Regions from separate parts of the Pseudomonas sp. I2 genome, predicted to be linked through region 2. Evidence: riboswitches for the same ligand, from Rfam matches in the RefSeq annotation. Region 2 holds a riboswitch; each other region holds the start of a gene.

Region 1 (6,260 bases), on a different contig from region 2:
GCGTTGCAGCAGCCATTGCCGGTCGTCCTGGGGCAGGTGCAGCGGCGGGGCGACGCTGGCCGAGCGGGCGAGCAGGTGGCGTGGCTCGGCATCGCCGAGCACCAGGCTCGGCACGCTCAGGAACATGGCCAGCAGCAGGCTCGGCAGCGTGCCTTTCATGGCGGTGGCATGGCTCAGGCGACGTTGTTGCGCTTGGCCAGGTCGACCATCTCGACCAGCGACTCGGTCTTGAGTTTCTCCATGATGCGGCCGCGGTAGGTGCTGATAGTCTTGGCGCTCAGGCTCATGCATTGGCCGATGTGCTTGTTGCTCTCGCCGCGTGCCAGTCGGCGCAGCACTTCCATCTCGCGGTTGGACAAGCTGTCCAGGCGTACGCTCTCGCTTTCCAGCGAACTGCTGTTGACCGACATCTGCGGAAAGGTCGAGTAACCCTTGACCAGGGCCTTGAGGGCGAAGACTGGCGCCTCCAGGTCCTCGTCCTTGCGCACGAAGGCGGCGATGCCGGCGTCCAGGCAGCGGCGCACGTAGAGGTCGGCGGGCTGGCCGGTCAGGGCCATGATCTTTGGCGCCGGCTCGAGCAGTTGCAAGCGCTTGATCACTTCCATGCCATCCAGCCCTGGCAGGCCGATATCGAGGATGACCACGTCGGGCTGCAATTGGCGAGCCATCTGTACCGCTTCGATGCCGCTGCCGGCTTCGCCAACGACCTGGAAGCGTTCGCGTTCGAGCAGCATGCGTACGGCCAGCCGAACGGTGGGGTGGTCATCGACCAACAGTACGGTTGTCATTGGGGAACTCCTGTCTGGGTGTGGTCCGTTTCCTGAAATCACCCAGGAATATGTCTGGGGGCCTGCGTGGCAGCGCGCAAGATACGTCGATTCAGGAGCGTTGGTAATGGCGAGTATAGGGGTGTTGAAAAAGCGAGGTTGGTTTGTTGAAAAACCCTACACGATTAAGGGGTTTCAGTAGGCGGGGGCTGGCAGCGTCTTCGGCTGATTCCTGCACAGGTATTCGCGTGCCGGAATCAGCCGACAGGTTATTGGTCCGCGGGGCGATAGAGGTGGGCGTGCCCGGCTCGGTACAGGGCTGACTCGGCGAACGGCGCATCGCCCAGCACATGGCCCACCAGGATCAGCGCCGTACGCCGGAAGCCCTTGGCCGCAGTGCGTTCGACGATGTCCTGCAAGGTACCCATGACCCAGTCCTGGTCGGGCCAGGTGGCACGATGGACCACGGCGATCGGGCAGTCGGCGCCGTAGTGCGGCAGCAGCTCGGCGATGATGCGTGCCAGGTGCTTGACGCCCAGGTGAATGGCCAGGGTACTGCGGTGCCGGGCAAGGTCGGCCAGTTGCTCGCCGGCTGGCATGGGCGAGCTGTCGCCGTAGCGGGTGAGGATCACCGTCTGTGCCACCGCCGGCAGGGTCAGCTCGCAGCCGAGCAGGGCGGCGCTGGCCGCCGTGGCGGTGACGCCGGGGACGATCTGGTAGTCGATGCCCAGCTCGCGCAGGTAGCGGATCTGCTCGCCGATGGCGCCATACAGGCTGGGGTCGCCGCTGTGCACCCGGGCCACGTCCTGGCCTTTGTCATGGGCACTGCGAATGGCGGCGATGATCTGCTCCAGGTGCAGTTCGGCGCTGTTGATCACTGTTTCGGCACGGTGCCCTTCGAGCACCGCCGGCGGCACCAGGGAGCCGGCATAGATGATCACCGGGCACTGGCGGATCAGGCGCTGGCCCTTGACCGTGATCAGTTCCGGATCGCCGGGGCCGGCGCCGATGAAGTAGACCGTCATGGGGAATCCTTGCGGGTGAGCGGGGGAGGCGATTATCCGCCACTGGCCAGGGCGAGGGTAGCCGGGCCGAGGACCTGGCGCGTTACCCGTAGGGCGGCCGGGCCCTGGGCCTGGCTGGCGAGGGCCAGGGCTGCGCTTTCGGCCACCCCCCAGCAGCCGCTGTGCTGGAAGGTGGTTGCCGAGCGGTGGCTGAGCAGGGGTTCGAAAGCGTGCAGTTGCGCGGGGCTGAACAGCACGAGGGGCAATGCCAGGCGCCTGGCCAGTTCCTGCAAGCCGGGTTCGTTGGCTTTGAGGTCGATGCTGGCGATGCCGCGCAGCAGCGCCGGGGCCAGCCCGTGCGCCGCGAGGGCCCCGCGCAGCAGGGCCTGCAGGGTGTCGGCCGGGCAGCCCTGGCGGCAGCCGAAGCCGGCGTACAACGCCGGCGCAGGAGGGGCGAGGCGCATCAGGCTTGGCTGGTGCGACGGTACAGCCAGGCGCTGAGCAGGCCCAGGGCGAGCCAGAAGGCGGCGTTGGTCACCCAGGAGGCGATCTTGAACTGGGTTTCCAAGGCTTCGGGCGCCAGGCTCTCGTGCATCGCCGGTTGCGGCGCGCCGATCAGGTGCGGCACGACCAGTAGGGCGAGGCCCAGTACCTTGAACAGCCAGTGATGGGCGAACACCAGCAGGGCCAGGCCTGCCGCGGTGGCGGCGGCGGTGCCGATCCACCAGCCCTGGCGCTGACCCAGGTCGGCAGCGGCGGTACCCGGCAGCTCTGGCGGCAGCCCCAGGGTCGGCGCCAGGCAGAACACCGCGAACCCGGCCAGGCCCCACAGTGCGCCGGTGGCCACGCGGCCCGGTTCGCGCAAGCTGTACAGGGCCGCGAGGATCAGGGCGAAACCGACCGCGACCACCAGGTTGCCGCCGGTGGTGGAGAGCAGGCGCTGCCAGCCGTCTTCCGGTGCCCAGGCTTCGGCGTCGTGTTCATGGGCGGCGACGGCATCGCCGTGGCCGTGGTGTTCGGCGACGGGGGCCGCGCTTTCATAGGTTTCCGCCTCGAGGATCAGCGGGCTGACCCACAGGCTTTGCAAGAAGGTCAGCAGCAGGGCGGCGAGCAGGCCGCTGAAGCCGGCGGTACGGGCGATGCGCTTGATCATGCAGGCGTACTCAGTGGCAAGGGAAGGCGGCGCTGTGGCGGGTATCGTGGGCGGCGTTGTGCACGGCCTCGATGTGCGAGAAACCGGCGAAGTAGATCAGGCACAGGCCCAGCAGGCTGGCGCCGGCGGCGATGACGATGCGTTGGCTGAGGCTGACGGGGGTGCTGACGCTGTGTTTGGCGCTGGTGACGGGCATGACGCTTTCCTCTGCTTTGTCATAGGCGGCGGACAAGCGCGACAGCCCCGGGCGCAACGGGCCCAGGGAGATGCGACAGCGCCCGCCCACCGCGGGGTGATCATTCGACGTCAGGCCGGTCTCCGGGCTTGCGAGGAGGAGCAGGGCTCCTGGGGGGGAGCGTCACCTTCCCATGCCCTACGACGTGGCACAGTGGTCAAGACGCTTCGCTCGCTTACCGTTGCGGGGGCAGCACCGGCGTTGTCCGACCCCTTGGGGGCCTGGGACGCACCGGTTTCCCGTTTCACCCCCGAAGGGGCACCTGAACGCAGTGCATTAGCAAATCATGGGGCGGTTTCCCCGTCAATCGCAGGATAGGCAAGGCTTTAGGGCTGCCAAGGTTGACCGCCTGCCAACCACTGCGTAGCCTTGCCGCTTCGAGGTTCTCCGGCCGCCGCCGGAGCTAAGATGGGAACGCGGTCCAAGCCGCGGCTGCCCCCGCAACTGTAAGCACTGAACAGGATCGACACAGCCACTGCGCCAGCGCGGGAAGGCGTCATCCAACCGGCCCGGGGCCGGTACGGTGCAAGCCAGGAGACCTGCCTCGAAACGCTTTCGACTTTCAACCGGGCGGGGTGATCCGGTGGCGAACGGGCCCGGCCGTGGTGGCACGAGGCTTTCGTCCTGCATGCCCGCGCCATCCTGCCAAGGGCATCGCGACATGAAAACACTGGCCAAGCTCCCCGTCACCATCGTCACTGGCTTCCTCGGCTCGGGCAAGACCACCTTGCTCCGGCACATGCTCGACAACGCCCAGGGCCGCCGCATCGCGGTCATCGTCAACGAGTTCGGCGAGCTGGGCATCGACGGCGAGATCCTCAAGCAGTGCAGCATCGGCTGCACCGAGGAAGAGGCCAGCGGCCGCGTCTACGAACTGGCCAACGGCTGCCTGTGCTGCACCGTGCAGGAAGAGTTCTTCCCGGTGATGCGCGAACTGGTGGCACGCCGTGGCGACCTGGACCACATCCTCATCGAAACCAGCGGCCTGGCCCTGCCCAAGCCGCTGGTGCAGGCCTTCCAGTGGCCGGAAATCCGCAATGCCTGCACGGTCGATGCGGTGATCACCGTGGTCGACAGCCCGGCGGTGGCGGCGGGTACCTTCGCTGCCTACCCAGAGCAAGTGGACGCCCAGCGCAAGCTCGACCCCAACCTGGACCACGAGTCGCCGCTGCACGAGCTGTTCGCCGACCAGTTGGCCAGCGCCGACCTGGTGGTCCTGAACAAGGCCGATCTGATCGATGCCGAAGGCCTGGCCAAGGTCCGCGCCGAGGTGGCCGAGGAACTGCCGCCGGCGGTCAAGGTGATCGAGGCCAGCAGCGGGCGCCTGCCGCTGGAGGTGCTGCTTGGCGTGGGCGCCGAGGCCGAGGCGCACATCGATGGCCGGCGCACCCACCACGATGCCCATCACGCTGGCGAAGATCACGACGATCATGACCATGACGCCTTCGACTCGATCTCCATCGACCTGCCCGAGGCCGACGAAAGCCTGCTGCTCGACGCCTTGACGCAACTGGTGGTGGAGTTCGGCATCCTGCGCGCCAAGGGCTTCGCGGCCATTCCCGGCAAGCCGATGCGTCTGCTGGTGCAGGGCGTGGGGACCCGTTTCGACAAACACTTCGACCGCGCCTGGCGTGCCAACGAGCCTCGCCTGACACGCCTGGTGCTGATCGGCCAGGACCTGGATGCCGTGCAACTGGAGGCGCGCCTGCGCCAGGCCCTGGGCGCCTGATCCATGCACCTGCTGCGGACCCAGCCCGGCGGCTTCGTGCCGGACGACAGCATCGCCGACCTCGGCCAGACGCCCGCTGAGCTGGTGATCCTCTGCAGCGGCGACTCGCACCTGGCGCTGCTGGCGGAAACCGCCGAGCAGTTGCCAGACGACTTCCCCAGCCTGCGCCTGGCCAACCCCATGCAGGTGCAGAACCACGCCTCGGTCGACCTCTACGTCGACCAGGTGCTGCGCCACGCCAAGGTGATCCTGGTGTCGCTGCACGGCGGGGTCGGCTACTGGCGCTATGGCGTCGAGCAACTGGTCGAGCTGGCCAACCGCGGTGTACGGCTGATCCTGGTGCCAGGCGATGACCGCCCCGACCCTGAGCTGACCGGCCTGGGCACGGTGACCGGCGAGCAGGCCGAACGGCTCTGGCACTACCTGCGCCAGGGCGGCAAGGCCAATGCCCTGAACCTGTTCAACTGCCTGGCCAGCCTGTGGCTGGGGCGTACCTATGCCTGGGACGAACCGCAGCCGCTGCCGCGCACGGCGGTGTATCACCCCGCCAAGGCCAGCGCCACGCTCGAGGACTGGTACGGCCAGTGGCACCCGCAGCAGCCGGTGGCGCCGCTGCTGTTCTACCGCTCGCACCTGCAGGCGGCCAACACCGCCTTCATCGATACCTTCTGCACACGTTTGCAGGCGATGGGCCTGAACCCGCTGCCGATCGCTGTGGCCAGCCTCAAGGAGCGCGCCTGCCTCGACCAGGTCGAGGCCTGGCTGGACGAGGTCGGCGCCGACGTGGTGATCAACACCACCGGTTTTGCCCTGTCCAGCCCGGAGCAGCCCAACCTGCGCCCGTTGCGTCGCGACGTCCCGGTGTTGCAGGCGATCTGCGCCCAGGACAACCAGCCGGGCTGGGAGGCCAGCGAACAGGGCCTGGGCGCCCGTGACCTGGCCATGCATATCGCCTTGCCGGAGCTGGACGGGCGCATCATCACCCGGCCGGTCAGCTTCAAGGACCTGGCCTGGCGCAGCGAGCGCAGCCAGTCGGACGTGGTCTGCTACAGGGCCCACCCTGAGCGCATGGACTTCGTCGCCGAGCTGGCGCGGCGCTGGGTGGAACTGGCGCGCCTGCCCAACCCGCAGAAGCGCGTGGCGCTGGTGCTGGCCAACTACCCGACCCGCGACGGGCGCATCGGCAACGGCGTGGGCCTGGATACCCCCGGCGCGGCCCTGAACATCCTCCGCGCCTTGCAGGCCGAGGGCTACCCGGTGGCTGGCCTGCCCGACAGCGGCACCGCGCTGATCCAGCAATTGCTGGGCGGCGTGAGCAACGACCTGGAGCACCTCGACCAGCGCCCCTGCGCCCAGAGCCTGGCCCTGGCCG
Region 2 (6,260 bases):
GTCCTTGCCCACCAGGGCCATGCCGAAGGGTGAGTTGAGCCCTTCGATGAAGGTGGTGCGAATTTCCGCGACGCCATCACGGTCAGCGTCGCGCAGCAGGGTGATGCGGTTGGCGCTGGGTACGCCGGCGCCGGCCCGTTTCATCACCTGGCCCATGACCCAGCCACGGATTCCCTTGCCGTCGTCGGGCTTGGCCGGGGCGTTGGTCTCGGCCACCAGCACGTCGCCGTTGGGCAGCACGTAGAGCCAGCGGGGATGATCGAGGTGCTCGGCGAAGGCCACCACCTGGGTGCCGGTCGCCGACGTGGGCTTGGCGCCCTCCGGCCAGCCGATCGCCGGGGCGATGTTGACGGTCGGGATCAAGGTCTTGTTCGGCTCGGGCAGTTGCGGGGACGGTCCCGATCCGTCGCTGACGTCCAGGCGCGCGGATTCTCCGCAGCCGCCGAGGCTGACGGCCAGGGCCAGCAGTAGCGCGATATGCATCCTGTCCATGCTCGGGTCCTCGTGGGGGCTCATGTGGAATCAGAGCGACGGGCCACCGTCGAGGTTCAACTTGTCGGTAGGGCGCATTCGGCTAGCTGGGCCCCGCTCAGGCCTGCTTGAGCAGCAGCGCCACGCCGGGAAAGTACTGCGCCGCTTCATTGTGCAACTTGCGATAGGCGTAGGGAAAATACCAGGCGATGGCGCAAGCGCTGTGCTTCTGCAGGTCGTCGACCAGGTCCTGCAACTCCTCGGGGCTGGCATGCTGGCCGGCTTTCCACGGGCTGACGAACAGGGCGCCGACCTTGAGTTGGCTGGGATAGGCGATCTGCCGGGCGAGGGCGGCGGTTTCCTGCACAGCCGTGCTCAGGTCCAGGCGGGCGATGCGCGGCCAGCGCTGGCTGGCGCGCAGGTGGACGCTGTCTTCCGAGGTGCTGATGGACAGGTCGCAGCGGCCCTCGCGCTCGCCCTCGTCACGTTGCTTCTTGCTCATGGACTGTTCCAGCGCCACCAGTTCGGCCTGCCAGGCCGCGGCCGCGAGCAGGCCGGTGTTGGCCGCGGCGCCATGCCAGTACGGGGCTTCGTTGTCGCCATGGACCTGGTTGAAGCGGTCGATGCATTCCGGCCAGCGCTCCAGCGCCGGGCGCAGGAACTCCAGGCGCGGGTTATTGATGATCAGGCCTTGCATGCTGCGCTCTCCTGTCGTTGTGATCGCGTTCAGCGAAAATTGATGGCTATGTGATATCACTGCTTTCAGTTTGTTACAAGCGGCCGGATCGGCCATTGATCCAGGCCAGATCGGCCTCGTTTCATTGACGCTCCGGGTGCAACCCTCTAACCTTCGCGGCGTGTTTCAGGTGCTCTGCCAGCCGAGGCTGGGCAGGGTGAAACTGGGAAGCCGGTGGGCGCCAGCAAGGCGCGATTCCGGCGCTGCCCCCGCAACGGTAGGTGAGTCGAGGACCGCGCAGGGCCACTGGATGCAGGCATCCGGGAAGGCGCGCGGCCCATGGGCCCAGGCCCTGCTCACGAGCCCGGAGACCGGCCTGTCACTGCCAACGGCATCACGGAGGGTGATGCGCGGTGCACCGTGGCGTCCGCCATGGCCCCTGCGCGTTCTCCGTCTGCCCGCCTATCGACCTGTCGTCGCCCATCCGTGCCGACAGCCTGCGGAGAACCCTGATGAGCGAATCCTCCGAACGCGACGAACGCCACCTGGCGCGCATGCAGCGCAAGAAGGCGATCATCGACGAACGCATCGCCAACGCGCCCAACGAATGCGGCTTGCTGCTGGTGCTCACCGGCAACGGCAAGGGCAAGAGCAGCTCGGCCTTCGGCATGCTTGCCCGGGCCCTGGGCCACGGCCTGCAATGCGGCGTCGTGCAGTTCATCAAGGGCCGCAACAGCACCGGCGAAGAGCTGTTCTTCCGGCGCTTCCCCGAGCAGGTGCGCTACCACGTGATGGGCGAGGGCTTCACCTGGGAGACTCAGGATCGCCAGCGCGACATCGCCGCCGCCGAGGCGGCCTGGGCGGTTTCGCGCCAACTGCTGCAGGACCCGGGCGTGCAGTTCGTGGTGCTCGACGAGCTGAACATCGCCCTCAAGCACGGCTACCTCGACCTCGACCAGGTGCTCTCGGACATCCAGGCCCGTCCGCCGATGCAGCACGTCATCGTCACGGGCCGTGCCGCCAAGCCGCAGATGATCGAGCTGGCCGATACCGTCACCGAGATGGGCATGGTCAAGCACGCCTTCCAGGCCGGCATCCGCGCGCAGAAGGGCGTGGAACTATGAGCCGACCCCGGCATTGTCCGGCGGTGCTGATCGCAGCACCGGCGTCCGGCCAGGGCAAGACCACGGTCACCGCCGCCCTGGCGCGCCTGCACCGCAACCTCGGGCGCAAGGTGAGGGTGTTCAAGTGCGGGCCGGATTTTCTCGACCCGATGATCCTCGAACGGGCCAGCGGTGCACCGGTGTACCAGCTCGACCTGTGGATGATCGGCGCGCAGGAAAGCCGCCGCCTGCTCTGGGAAGCGGCGGGCACGGCCGACCTGATTCTTATCGAGGGGGTCATGGGGCTGTTCGACGGCACACCGTCGAGCGCCGACCTGGCGCGTCACTTCGGTGTACCCGTGCTGGCGGTGATCGATGGCACAGCCATGGCCCAGACCTTCGGCGCCCTGGCCTTGGGCCTGGCACGCTACCAGCCGGACCTGCCGTTCGCCGGGGTGCTGGCCAACCGCGTCGGCAGCCTGCGCCATGCGCAACTGCTCGAGGGCAGCCTGACCGAGGGCCTGCGCTGGTACGGCGGGCTCTCCCGCGAGCGTGGCATCGAGCTGCCCAGCCGCCACCTGGGGCTGGTCCAGGCCAACGAGCTGAACGACCTGGACCTGCGCCTGGACGCCGCGGCCGAGGCCCTGGGCGCCAGTTGCGACGCCACGCTGCCGCCAGCGGTGGCCTTTGCCGAACCCGACCCTATCGCCCCCAGGCCGTCGCTGGCCGGTGTGCGCATCGGCGTGGCCCGTGACGAAGCCTTCGCCTTCACCTATGGCGCCAACCTCGATCTGTTGCGCGAGCTGGGCGCCGAACTGCGCTTCTTCTCGCCCTTGCACGACCGGGAACTGCCCACGGTAGACAGCCTTTACCTGCCAGGGGGCTACCCTGAGCTGCATCACCAGGCCCTGGCGGCCAATGCCCCTCTGCTCGAAGCGATCCGCGCCCATCACGCCCAGGGCAAGCCGCTGCTGGCCGAGTGCGGTGGCATGCTCTACCTGCTCGAGGCCTTGACCGACGTGGCCGGTGAGCGCGCCACGCTGCTCGGCCTGCTGCCGGGCGAAGCGGTGATGCAAAAGCGCCTGGCGGCCCTGGCGCTGCAGGCTGTGGAACTTCCGGAAGGGACCCTGCGCGGGCATACTTATCATCACTCCCTGACCAGCACCCCGCTCGAACCGATCGCCCGCGGCCAAAGCCCCAACGGCGGTCGTGGCAACGAGGCGGTCTATCGCCAGGGACGACTGACGGCGTCGTACATCCACTTCTATTTCCCCTCCAACCCTGACGCGGCGGCGGCGCTGCTGCGGCCATGAGCGAACACGCCTTCAGCGACGCCGAGCGCGCCGCGGTCTACCGGGCCATCGGCGAGCGCCGCGACATGCGCCATTTCATCGGTGGTGAGGTAGCGCCAGCGCTGCTGGCCCGCCTGCTGGCCGCCGCGCACCAGGCGCCGAGCGTCGGCCTGATGCAGCCCTGGCGCTTCATTCGCATCAGCCGACGCGAGCTGCGTAGGCAGATCCAGGCGCTGGTGGAGCAGGAGCGCGTGCGCACCGCCGAAGCCTTGGGCGAGCGCTCCGACGCTTTCATGAAACTCAAGGTCGAAGGCATCCACGACTGCGCCGAAGTGCTGGTGGCGGCGCTGATGGACAACCGCGAGGCGCACATCTTCGGCCGCCGCACCCTGCCGGAAATGGACCTGGCCTCCCTGGCCTGCGCGATCCAGAACCTCTGGCTGGCGGCGCGCGCCGAGGGCCTGGGCATGGGCTGGGTGTCGCTGTTCGAACCGCAGGCCCTGGCCCAACTGCTGGGCATGCCCGCTGGCGCCAAGCCGGTGGCGGTGCTGTGCCTGGGGCCTGTGGCGCAGTTCTATGCCGGGCCGATGCTGGTGCTGGAGAACTGGGCCGAGGAGAAGCCCTTGGGCGAGATGCTGTACGAGAACCAATGGGGAGAACGGCCATGAGCGTGGCCCTGCTGACCGTGGCCGGCGTGGCCCTCGATGCCTTGCTGGGCGAACCCCGGCGGCGCCATCCGCTGGTGGCCTTCGGCAACCTGGCGTCGCGCCTGGAGCAACGCCTCAACGCCGGCGGGCGCGGCTGGCGCAGCCACGGCGTGAGCGCCTGGTGCCTGGCGGTGGTCCCGCTGACCCTGCTGGCGCTGATCCTGTCCTGGCTGCCCTATGTCGGCTGGCTGGTGGACGTGCTGGCGCTGTACTGCGCCCTGGGCCTGCGCAGCCTCGGCGAGCATGTGCTGCCGGTGGCCGAGGCCCTGCGGCGTGGCGACCTGGACGCGGCCCGGCAGCGGGTGGGCTACCTGGTCAGCCGCGAAACCCGTGAACTGGACGAGCCCGCCGTGGCCCGGGCGGCCACAGAGTCGGTGCTGGAGAACGGTAGCGACGCGGTGTTCGCCGCGCTGTTCTGGTTCGTCGTCGCCGGTGCCCCTGGCGTGGTGCTGTATCGCCTGAGCAATACCCTCGATGCCATGTGGGGCTACCGTAACCAACGCTTCGAGCGCTTCGGCTGGGCTGCGGCACGCATCGACGATGTACTCAACTACCTGCCCGCCAGGTTGGTGGCGCTGACCTACGCCCTGCTCGGCAAAACCCGCCTGGCCCTGGCCTGCTGGCGCCAGCAGGGGCCCCAGTGGGACAGCCCCAACGCCGGCCCGGTGATGGCCGCTGGCGCCGGTGCCCTGGGCGTGGAGCTGGGCGGCCCGGCGGTGTACCACGGCGAGCTGCATGTGCGTGCGCGCCTGGGCGAAGGGCCGGTGGCCGACGCCCAGGCCATCGAGCGCGGCTGGAGCCTGGTGCAGCGCGGTGTGTGGCTGTGGTTGCTGGTGATCTGCCTGGGAGCCTATCTGAATGCTTGAACATGGTGGCCGGCTGCTGCGTGCGGTGCGGCAGTACGGTATCCCCCGGGAGCAGTGGCTCGACCTGTCCAGCGGCATCGCCCCGTGGCCCTATGCGATTCCAGCGATCCCATTGGAGGCCTGGGCACGCCTGCCCGAGACCGAGGACGGCCTGGAGCAGGCGGCGCGCACCTACTATGGCGCCAGCGCGCTGTTGCCGGTGGCCGGTTCCCAGGCGGCGATCCAGGCCTTGCCCTACCTGCGCCCGGCAGGCCGGGTCGGTGTGCTTGCGCCGTGCTATGCCGAGCACCCGCATGCCTGGCGGCGGGCAGGGCACGCACTGGTCGAGTTGGATGACGCCCAGGTCGAAGACTGCCTCGACAGCCTCGACGTGCTGGTGCTGGTCAATCCCAACAATCCCACTGGGCGGCGACTGCCCCGCGAACGCCTGCTCGGTTGGCACGCCCGCCTGGCGCGGCGCGGTGGCTGGCTGCTGGTCGACGAGGCCTTCATGGACAACACCCCCGCCGACAGCCTGGTCGATTGTGCCGCGCGCCCTGGGTTGATCGTGCTGCGTTCGTTCGGCAAGTTCTTCGGCCTGGCAGGCGTGCGCCTGGGTTTCGTGATGGCCGAGCCACCCTTGCTGCAGCGCCTGGCCGAAGCGCTTGGCCCCTGGAGCATCAGCGGCCCGACCCGGGTGCTGGGGCAGGCCTGTTTCAGCGAGCGATCGGCGCACCCGGCGCAAATTGCCCGCTGCGCCCAGGCCAGCCAGCGCCTGGCCGCCTTGCTCGAGGCGGCTGGCCTGCCTGCGGCGGGTGGCTGCGACCTGTTCCAATACGTGCGTACACCGCACGCCGCCCACCTCCATGACTTTCTCGCCCGACGCGGCATCCTCGTGCGCCTGTTCGAGCAGCCGCCGGCGGTGCGCCTGGGGCTGCCCGCCAGTGCCGCACACGAGCAACGCCTGCGCCAGGCGCTGGCGGACTACCAGAAGGAATCGGCATGACCACGCTCATGGTGCAAGGCACCACCTCCGATGCCGGCAAGAGCACGCTGGTCACCGCACTGTGCCGCTGGCTGCTGCGCCAGGGCATCGGCGTGGTGCCGTTCAAGCCGCAGAACATGGCGCTCAACAGCGCGGTGACCGCCGACGGTGGCGAGATCGG
Region 3 (6,166 bases), on a different contig from region 2:
AGGCCACGTCGAGCAATTGGCGGCGCCTCGCCTCACGGGACAGGCGTTTGCGCGGCAGCGGTTTGTCATCGCTTGACATCGATTACCTACCAAAAGTAACTTACCAACAGTAACTTACTACGAGTATATAACGCCGCCCCCACTCACGCACCCTTTCATCTGGAGAACCGCCATGCATGCCCTGATCGTCATCGGCCACCACGACCCAGAATCATTGACCCATGCCCTCGCCCAACGCATCGCCGACGGCCTGGCCAGCGCCGGCCACACGGCCGAAATCGCCGACTTGGCCCGAGAAGGCTTCGACCCCCGCTTCGGCCTGGCCGACCATGCCGTGCATCGTCGCCTGGCCCCACCACCGGCGGATGTGCTCGCCGAGCAGGCGCGCATCGAGCGCGCCGATGCGCTGGTGCTGGTGTACCCGGTCTACTGGTGGTCGCTGCCAGCGCTGCTCAAGGGCTGGGTCGAGCGTGTGTTCAGCAATGGCTGGGCCTTCGACTACCAGGTCAACGGCCCGACCATCAAGAAACTCCAGGGCCTTACCGTGCACCTGGTCGGCGTCGCAGGTGCCGATGCCGGTACCTTCGAGCGGCATGGCTACGGCGAGGCGATGCGCGTGCAAATCGAACACGGCATCTTCGACTACTGCGGTGCTCAGGTACTGAGTTCGAACGTGCTCACCGACAGCGAGGGCCAGGATCCCAAGGGCCACCTGCGCACCGCCTGGCAACTGGGCCAGCAGTTGTTCGAGCCGGCCCGCAGCCAAACAGCATAGGAACCCGACCTTGCTTGCCCATGCCTTAGCCCGTCAGCGACCATTCGGCCAACGGCCAGTAGCGACCCTTGCGTGACTCGTAGAGGGTGAAGTGCCGGACGGCGAGGAAGAACGCCGGTGCCGCCGCGGCTTCCGGCGGCTGGCCACGGAAGTCCCTCGACAGCGTCAGGTGTGGCCGGTACTCGCGGACCTGCTCGGCAATGCCCAGCGGCAGCGCCGCCTGTTGCAGGGCATAGACCAGTTGCCGCAGCGCCGGTGGCGTCTCCCCAGGTTCGAGCACCAGCACACCGGCGCGCTGCCACACCTGCAAGCGGTCGAGCAGCAGGCGCAAAGGCGCGTCCGGGCGCGTGAGATTGTCGACCGCAGCGCACAGGGCCGGCAACCGCGCGGCATCCACATCGCCCAGAAACAGCAGGGTCAGGTGGAAGTTCTCGGCCGGTACGGGCCTTCCACTGCGCAGCCCCAGGCTGCGCCGCCACTGGGCGATGGCACGGCGCTGGGCATCGCTGACCGGCAAGGCGAAGAACAGGCGCTTGAAGGGCGCACCGCTGGGGCGTGAATCCTGGGCCATGCATGCTCCTCGATCTGTGGGGCGCCAGCCCCGAGTGTACGCTCACCTCGATACCTGGCAGATGAACCAGGATGAAACGTTTGCGCCTTCCACTTAAGACGGGTGCACAGGCCTGGCACGATTGTTTATGCTGGCGGGCTCAAGCCATGGCGCATGGCCATTTCGACAAGTATCCGTTCATGAAAATCGCACTCGTCCTGATCTTCGCACTCTCGATCGCCTATGTTCACTTGCGCGGTCGGGTTCGCCACAAGCTGACCCGCCAACTGGGCGATCACTCCAGCTTCCTGGCTCCGGTCAACAGCTTCCTGTACCTGTTCTCCCAGCACCCGGCCAAGCCCTACCTGCCGGTCGAGTCCTTCCCCGAACTGCAGCCGCTCAAGGACCACTGGCGGGAAATCCGCGAGGAGGCCCAGCAACTGCTGCACGTGGGCGAGATCAAGAAATCCGACAACTACGACGACGTCGGATTCAATTCGTTCTTCAAGACCGGCTGGAAGCGTTTCTACCTGAAGTGGTATGGCGAGAGCCACCCCTCGGCGATGAAGCTGTGCCCACGCACCACCGAGTTGCTGCAGGGTATCGGCTCGGTCAAGGCGGCCATGTTCGCCACCCTGCCGCCAGGCGCCAAGCTGGTGCGCCACCGTGACCCCTATGCCGGCTCCTACCGCTACCACCTGGGCCTGGACACGCCCAACGACGACGGCTGCTACATCGATGTCGATGGCCAGAAGTACGCCTGGCGCGACGGCGAGGCAGTGGTGTTCGACGAGACCTACATCCACTACGCCGCCAACACCACCGAGCACAACCGCATCATCCTGTTCTGCGACGTCGAGCGCCCGCTCAAGTACCGCTGGGCGACCGCCTTCAACCGCTGGTTCAGCCGCAACGTCATGGCCGCCGCGGCGGCCCCCAACGACGCCAACGACAAGACCGGCGGCATCAATCGCCTGTTCACCCGCATCTACCGCATCCGCGAGCGCGGCAAGGCCCTGAAGAAGCGCAACCGCACCCGCTACTACCTGGAAAAGTGGGCGGTGGTCGCGGCGCTGGTGCTGGTGTTCATCTACATCTGAAGCGAAGACGCTGCCCTGGCCATCACAGCCCCTCCAGAGCCTCGTTCTTCGACTAGCCTGAAAGCTCCTGTCACCACCGAACAAGGTGAAAACCATGAGCATGATGGACTGGGACGCCTACCGTAGGCAGTTGATGGCCGGCATCGGCGATCTCAAGCAGTTGTCCCCCGATACCGTGGCCGGCTACATGACTGCCAGCGGTGCCGGGGCCAAGACCAACCACCTGGATGCCAAGACCCGCGAGCTGATCTCCCTGGCCGTGGCGGTGACTACCCGCTGCGACGGCTGCATCGCCGTGCACTCCCAGCAGGCCGTCAGGCACGGCGCCACCCGTGAGGAAATCGCCGAGGCGCTGGGCGTGGCGGTGGCGATGAACGCCGGTGCCGCGCTGGTCTACTCGGCCCGCGCCCTGGATGCGGTCGGCAAGGCGAGCGACTGAACGCCTCCGGCGCCGCAGCCCTTGCGCGGCGGCGCCGGGCAACCCAGACTTGGCGGCCAAGCCCGTGCAGGAGCCGCCATGATCCACATCCGTCCCATGACCCCGGAAGACTTCGAACGCTTCTGGCCCACCTTCCAGGCCATCGTCCAGGCCCGCGAAACCTATGCCTTCGACCCCGGGCTCAGCGTCGAGCAGGCCCGCCAGCTCTGGCTGGAGCTGCCCCTGCGAACCCTGGTGGCCGAGGCGCATGGCGAGTTGCTCGGCTCGTACTACCTCAAGGCCAACGCCGCCGGCCCCGGCGCCCACGTGGGCAATTGCGGCTACATGGTCGCGCCGGCCGCCCGCGGCCGTGGCGTGGCGCGGCTGATGTGCGAGCACTCGCAAAAGCTGGCACGCCAGGAGGGCTTCCTGGCCCTGCAGTTCAACTCGGTGGTGGCGACCAACGAGGTGGCCGTGGCGCTGTGGCACAAGCTCGGCTTCGAGACCGTCGGCCGCCTGCCCAAGGCCTACCGGCACGCTCGCCTGGGGCTGGTGGACTGCCTGGTGATGTACAAGTGGCTGGCGGACGAGCCGGTGGTGGAGAAGCCCGCCCTGCTGATCGGGCGCAAGAACATCGAGGCCAGAGTATCGCGTCGGCGCGGACGCTGATCGCCCTCCTGGACCAGCGCAAGCTGCATCCGAACGATTGACTCCCCACCCGTTCGGTGGTCAGATGCGCGCCAGTTTCAGGTGTCCTGCGCCGCCGCGCGCAGGGTGAAACGGGAAGCCGGTGCGTCGTTGCCACGACAAGTCCGGCGCTGCCCCCGCAACGGTAGGCGAGCGAACCCTTCGACATACCACTGTGCGCATGCATGGGAAGGTGAACGGTTCATGATCCTCGCAAGCCCGGAGACCGGCCTGGAGCTTTTCGTTGGCAACCCGCGGTGGGCGGGCGCAGGCCGGTTTTCGCGTGCGCGCCTGCGTACGTGCTTGGTCGTCTATGCGTTGTTTCCACCGGGATCCATTCATTCCTGCGACAGTGGAACGACATGTCCCGTATCTCCAAGCTTCATACCCTGGCGGCCTGCCTGGCCGTTTCCCTTCCGACCCTGGCCGATGAACACGACGGGCCAGTACTGGCCCTGCCCTCCACGGCCATCACCGATACCCGCGACGAACAGGTCGTCGACCTGGCCACGCCGACCCGAGCCGGTTCGCGCCTGAACCTGAGCGCCCTGGAGACCCCGGCCAGCACCAGCAGCATCAGCGCCGGGCAGATCCAGCAGCGTAACAACCTCACCGTGCAAGACGCGGTGACCCGCTCGCCAGGCATCACCTCGGTCGGCACCCCAGGCAACGGCGGCACCGCCCTCTCCGCCCGCGGCTTCACCGGCCACAGCTCGGTGATGACGCTGTTCGACGGCTCGCGCCTGTACACCGGCGCCGGTACCCAGAGCTTCCCGGTCGATCCGTGGATGGTCGAGCGCATCGACGTGATCCGTGGCCCAGCCTCGGTGCTCTATGGCGAAGGCGCCACGGGCGCGGTGATCAACGTCATCCCGAAAAAACCCTTCGCCGGCGAAATCCGCAACCACCTGCGCCTGGGCTACGGCTCCTGGGACCGCCAACAGCTCGGCCTGGACAGCGGTGGCAGCCTGAGCGAGCGCCTGAGCTACCGGGTCACCCTGAACAAGCAGGAAGGCAATGGCTGGGTCGATCGCGGCGACTCGCGCAACCTGGCCCTCAGCGCCGCCCTGCGCTTCGACGCCAGCGACGACCTGAGCTTCACCCTCGCCCACGAGCGCGGCGATGCCGAGCCGATGAACTACTTCGGCACCCCGCTGATCGACGGCCACTACCGCGACAGCCTGCGCAAGAAGAACTACAACATTCGCGACGACGTCCAGCGCTACCACGACGAGTGGACCCGCCTCGACACCGACTGGACGATCAACGACCACCTCAGCGCCAGCAACCAGCTGTACTACATCAAGAGCCGCCGGCACTGGCGCAACGCCGAGGACTACACCTGGGATGCCGACCGCGGCCAGCTCGAACGCGGCAGCTACCTGCAGATCAAGCACGACCAGGAGCAGATCGGCGACCGCCAGAGCTTCACCTTCGACCACAGCCTGTTCGGCCTGGCCAGCAAGACCGTGGTGGGTGCCGAGTACAACAGGATCCGTTTCAACGTCGACAACAACTCGCCGTACGAAGACGTGGGCGGCGACTACATCGACCCCTGGCAGCCGGCACCGGGCGAGTTCCACAGCCGATCGGCGCTGCGCCCACAGACCCTGTCCACCACCCGTACCTTCGCGCTGTTCGCCGAGAACCGCACCCAGCTCACCGATCGCCTGTCGCTGGTCACCGGTGTACGCCGTGACCAGAACCACATCGATCGGGACAACCTGGTCAGCGACACCCGCAGCGACCGCAGCCTGCAGGGCGGCAACTGGCGCGCGGGCCTGCTCTTCGCGGTGACCGACGAGCTGTCGCTGTACGGCCAGTACTCCACCAGCGAGGACGGGGTCAACAACCTCATCAGCCTCAACCCGACGCAGATGAACTATGACCTGACCGAGTCGAAGCAGACCGAACTGGGCCTCAAGCAGCGCTTCTGGGACGGCCGTGGCGAGTGGACTCTGGCGGCCTACCACATCGTCAAGAAGAAGCTGCTGGTGGACGACCCGGTCACCCACGAGAAGCAGCAAGCCGGCCAACAGACCTCCGACGGCCTGGAGGCGACCCTGGAGCTGGCCCTGGCTAACCAGTGGCAGGTATCGGCCAACGCCGCCGTGGTACGCGCCAAGTACGATGACTTCGATGAAAGGGTCGGCGGCGTTCCCCAGGACCGCGCCGGCAACCGCCCGGCCAACGTGCCGCGCCGCACCGCCAACCTGTGGCTGAGCAAGGGTTTCGGCCAGACCGTGGATGCCGGCATCGGCCTGCGCTACGTCGACGAGCGCTACGCCAACACCGCCAACAGCCAGAGCGTCCCCGGCTACACCGTGGTCGATGCCAACCTCGGCTGGCAGGTGCTGCCGGACGTGCGCCTGGGGCTGCAGTTGAACAACCTGTTCAACCGTGACTATGTGGTGGCCGCCCACAGTGGTGAGCAATGGCTGCTCGGCGCGCCACGGTCGTACTTCGCGACAGTCGACTACAGCTTCTGACCTGAGCGGCTTTCTCCAATTGAGCGGTACTGGGGCTGCTTTGCAGCCCATCGCACAGCCCCCCACCTGAAAAAGCGCTATCGAACCTCAACAAATAATTATAAGATAACATTTCATCTCGCAATCCCTCTTGCCTGCCCCCATGAC

The links. Region 2 has a riboswitch for cobalamin ahead of cobO (cob(I)yrinic acid a,c-diamide adenosyltransferase). Riboswitches for the same ligand answer to the same signal wherever they lie in the genome.
Region 1: it holds a riboswitch for cobalamin, as region 2 does, so the genes downstream of both, cobW (cobalamin biosynthesis protein CobW) here and cobO (cob(I)yrinic acid a,c-diamide adenosyltransferase) in region 2, are expected to answer to the same signal.
Region 3: it holds a riboswitch for cobalamin, as region 2 does, so the genes downstream of both, WCE05_RS25405 (TonB-dependent receptor) here and cobO (cob(I)yrinic acid a,c-diamide adenosyltransferase) in region 2, are expected to answer to the same signal.

The regions. Positions count from the first base shown of each region.
Region 1 is NZ_JBCGFQ010000072.1:3,733-9,992, reverse strand. Features, by position in the region: gene WCE05_RS24215 (transporter substrate-binding domain-containing protein) at 1-159, opposite strand, end outside; gene WCE05_RS24210 (response regulator) at 174-788, opposite strand; gene cobM (precorrin-4 C(11)-methyltransferase) at 1,037-1,792, opposite strand; gene WCE05_RS24200 (cobalamin biosynthesis protein) at 1,825-2,235, opposite strand; gene WCE05_RS24195 (CbtA family protein) at 2,235-2,924, opposite strand; gene WCE05_RS24190 (CbtB-domain containing protein) at 2,935-3,120, opposite strand; cobalamin riboswitch at 3,216-3,440, opposite strand; cobalamin riboswitch at 3,523-3,721, shown strand; gene cobW (cobalamin biosynthesis protein CobW) at 3,821-4,888, shown strand; gene cobN (cobaltochelatase subunit CobN) at 4,892-6,260, shown strand, end outside.
Region 2 is NZ_JBCGFQ010000004.1:32,836-39,095, forward strand. Features, by position in the region: gene WCE05_RS03230 (sorbosone dehydrogenase family protein) at 1-492, opposite strand, end outside; gene WCE05_RS03235 (hypothetical protein) at 590-1,168, opposite strand; cobalamin riboswitch at 1,319-1,542, shown strand; gene cobO (cob(I)yrinic acid a,c-diamide adenosyltransferase) at 1,660-2,271, shown strand; gene WCE05_RS03245 (cobyrinate a,c-diamide synthase) at 2,268-3,563, shown strand; gene bluB (5,6-dimethylbenzimidazole synthase) at 3,560-4,210, shown strand; gene cbiB (adenosylcobinamide-phosphate synthase CbiB) at 4,207-5,115, shown strand; gene cobD (threonine-phosphate decarboxylase CobD) at 5,108-6,100, shown strand; gene WCE05_RS03265 (cobyric acid synthase) at 6,097-6,260, shown strand, end outside.
Region 3 is NZ_JBCGFQ010000093.1:4-6,169, reverse strand. Features, by position in the region: partial or broken gene WCE05_RS25435 (TetR/AcrR family transcriptional regulator) at 1-79, opposite strand, end outside; gene WCE05_RS25430 (NAD(P)H-dependent oxidoreductase) at 173-775, shown strand; gene thpR (RNA 2',3'-cyclic phosphodiesterase) at 801-1,346, opposite strand; gene lpxO (lipid A hydroxylase LpxO) at 1,526-2,425, shown strand; gene WCE05_RS25415 (carboxymuconolactone decarboxylase family protein) at 2,520-2,864, shown strand; gene WCE05_RS25410 (GNAT family N-acetyltransferase) at 2,943-3,512, shown strand; cobalamin riboswitch at 3,575-3,780, shown strand; gene WCE05_RS25405 (TonB-dependent receptor) at 3,893-6,019, shown strand.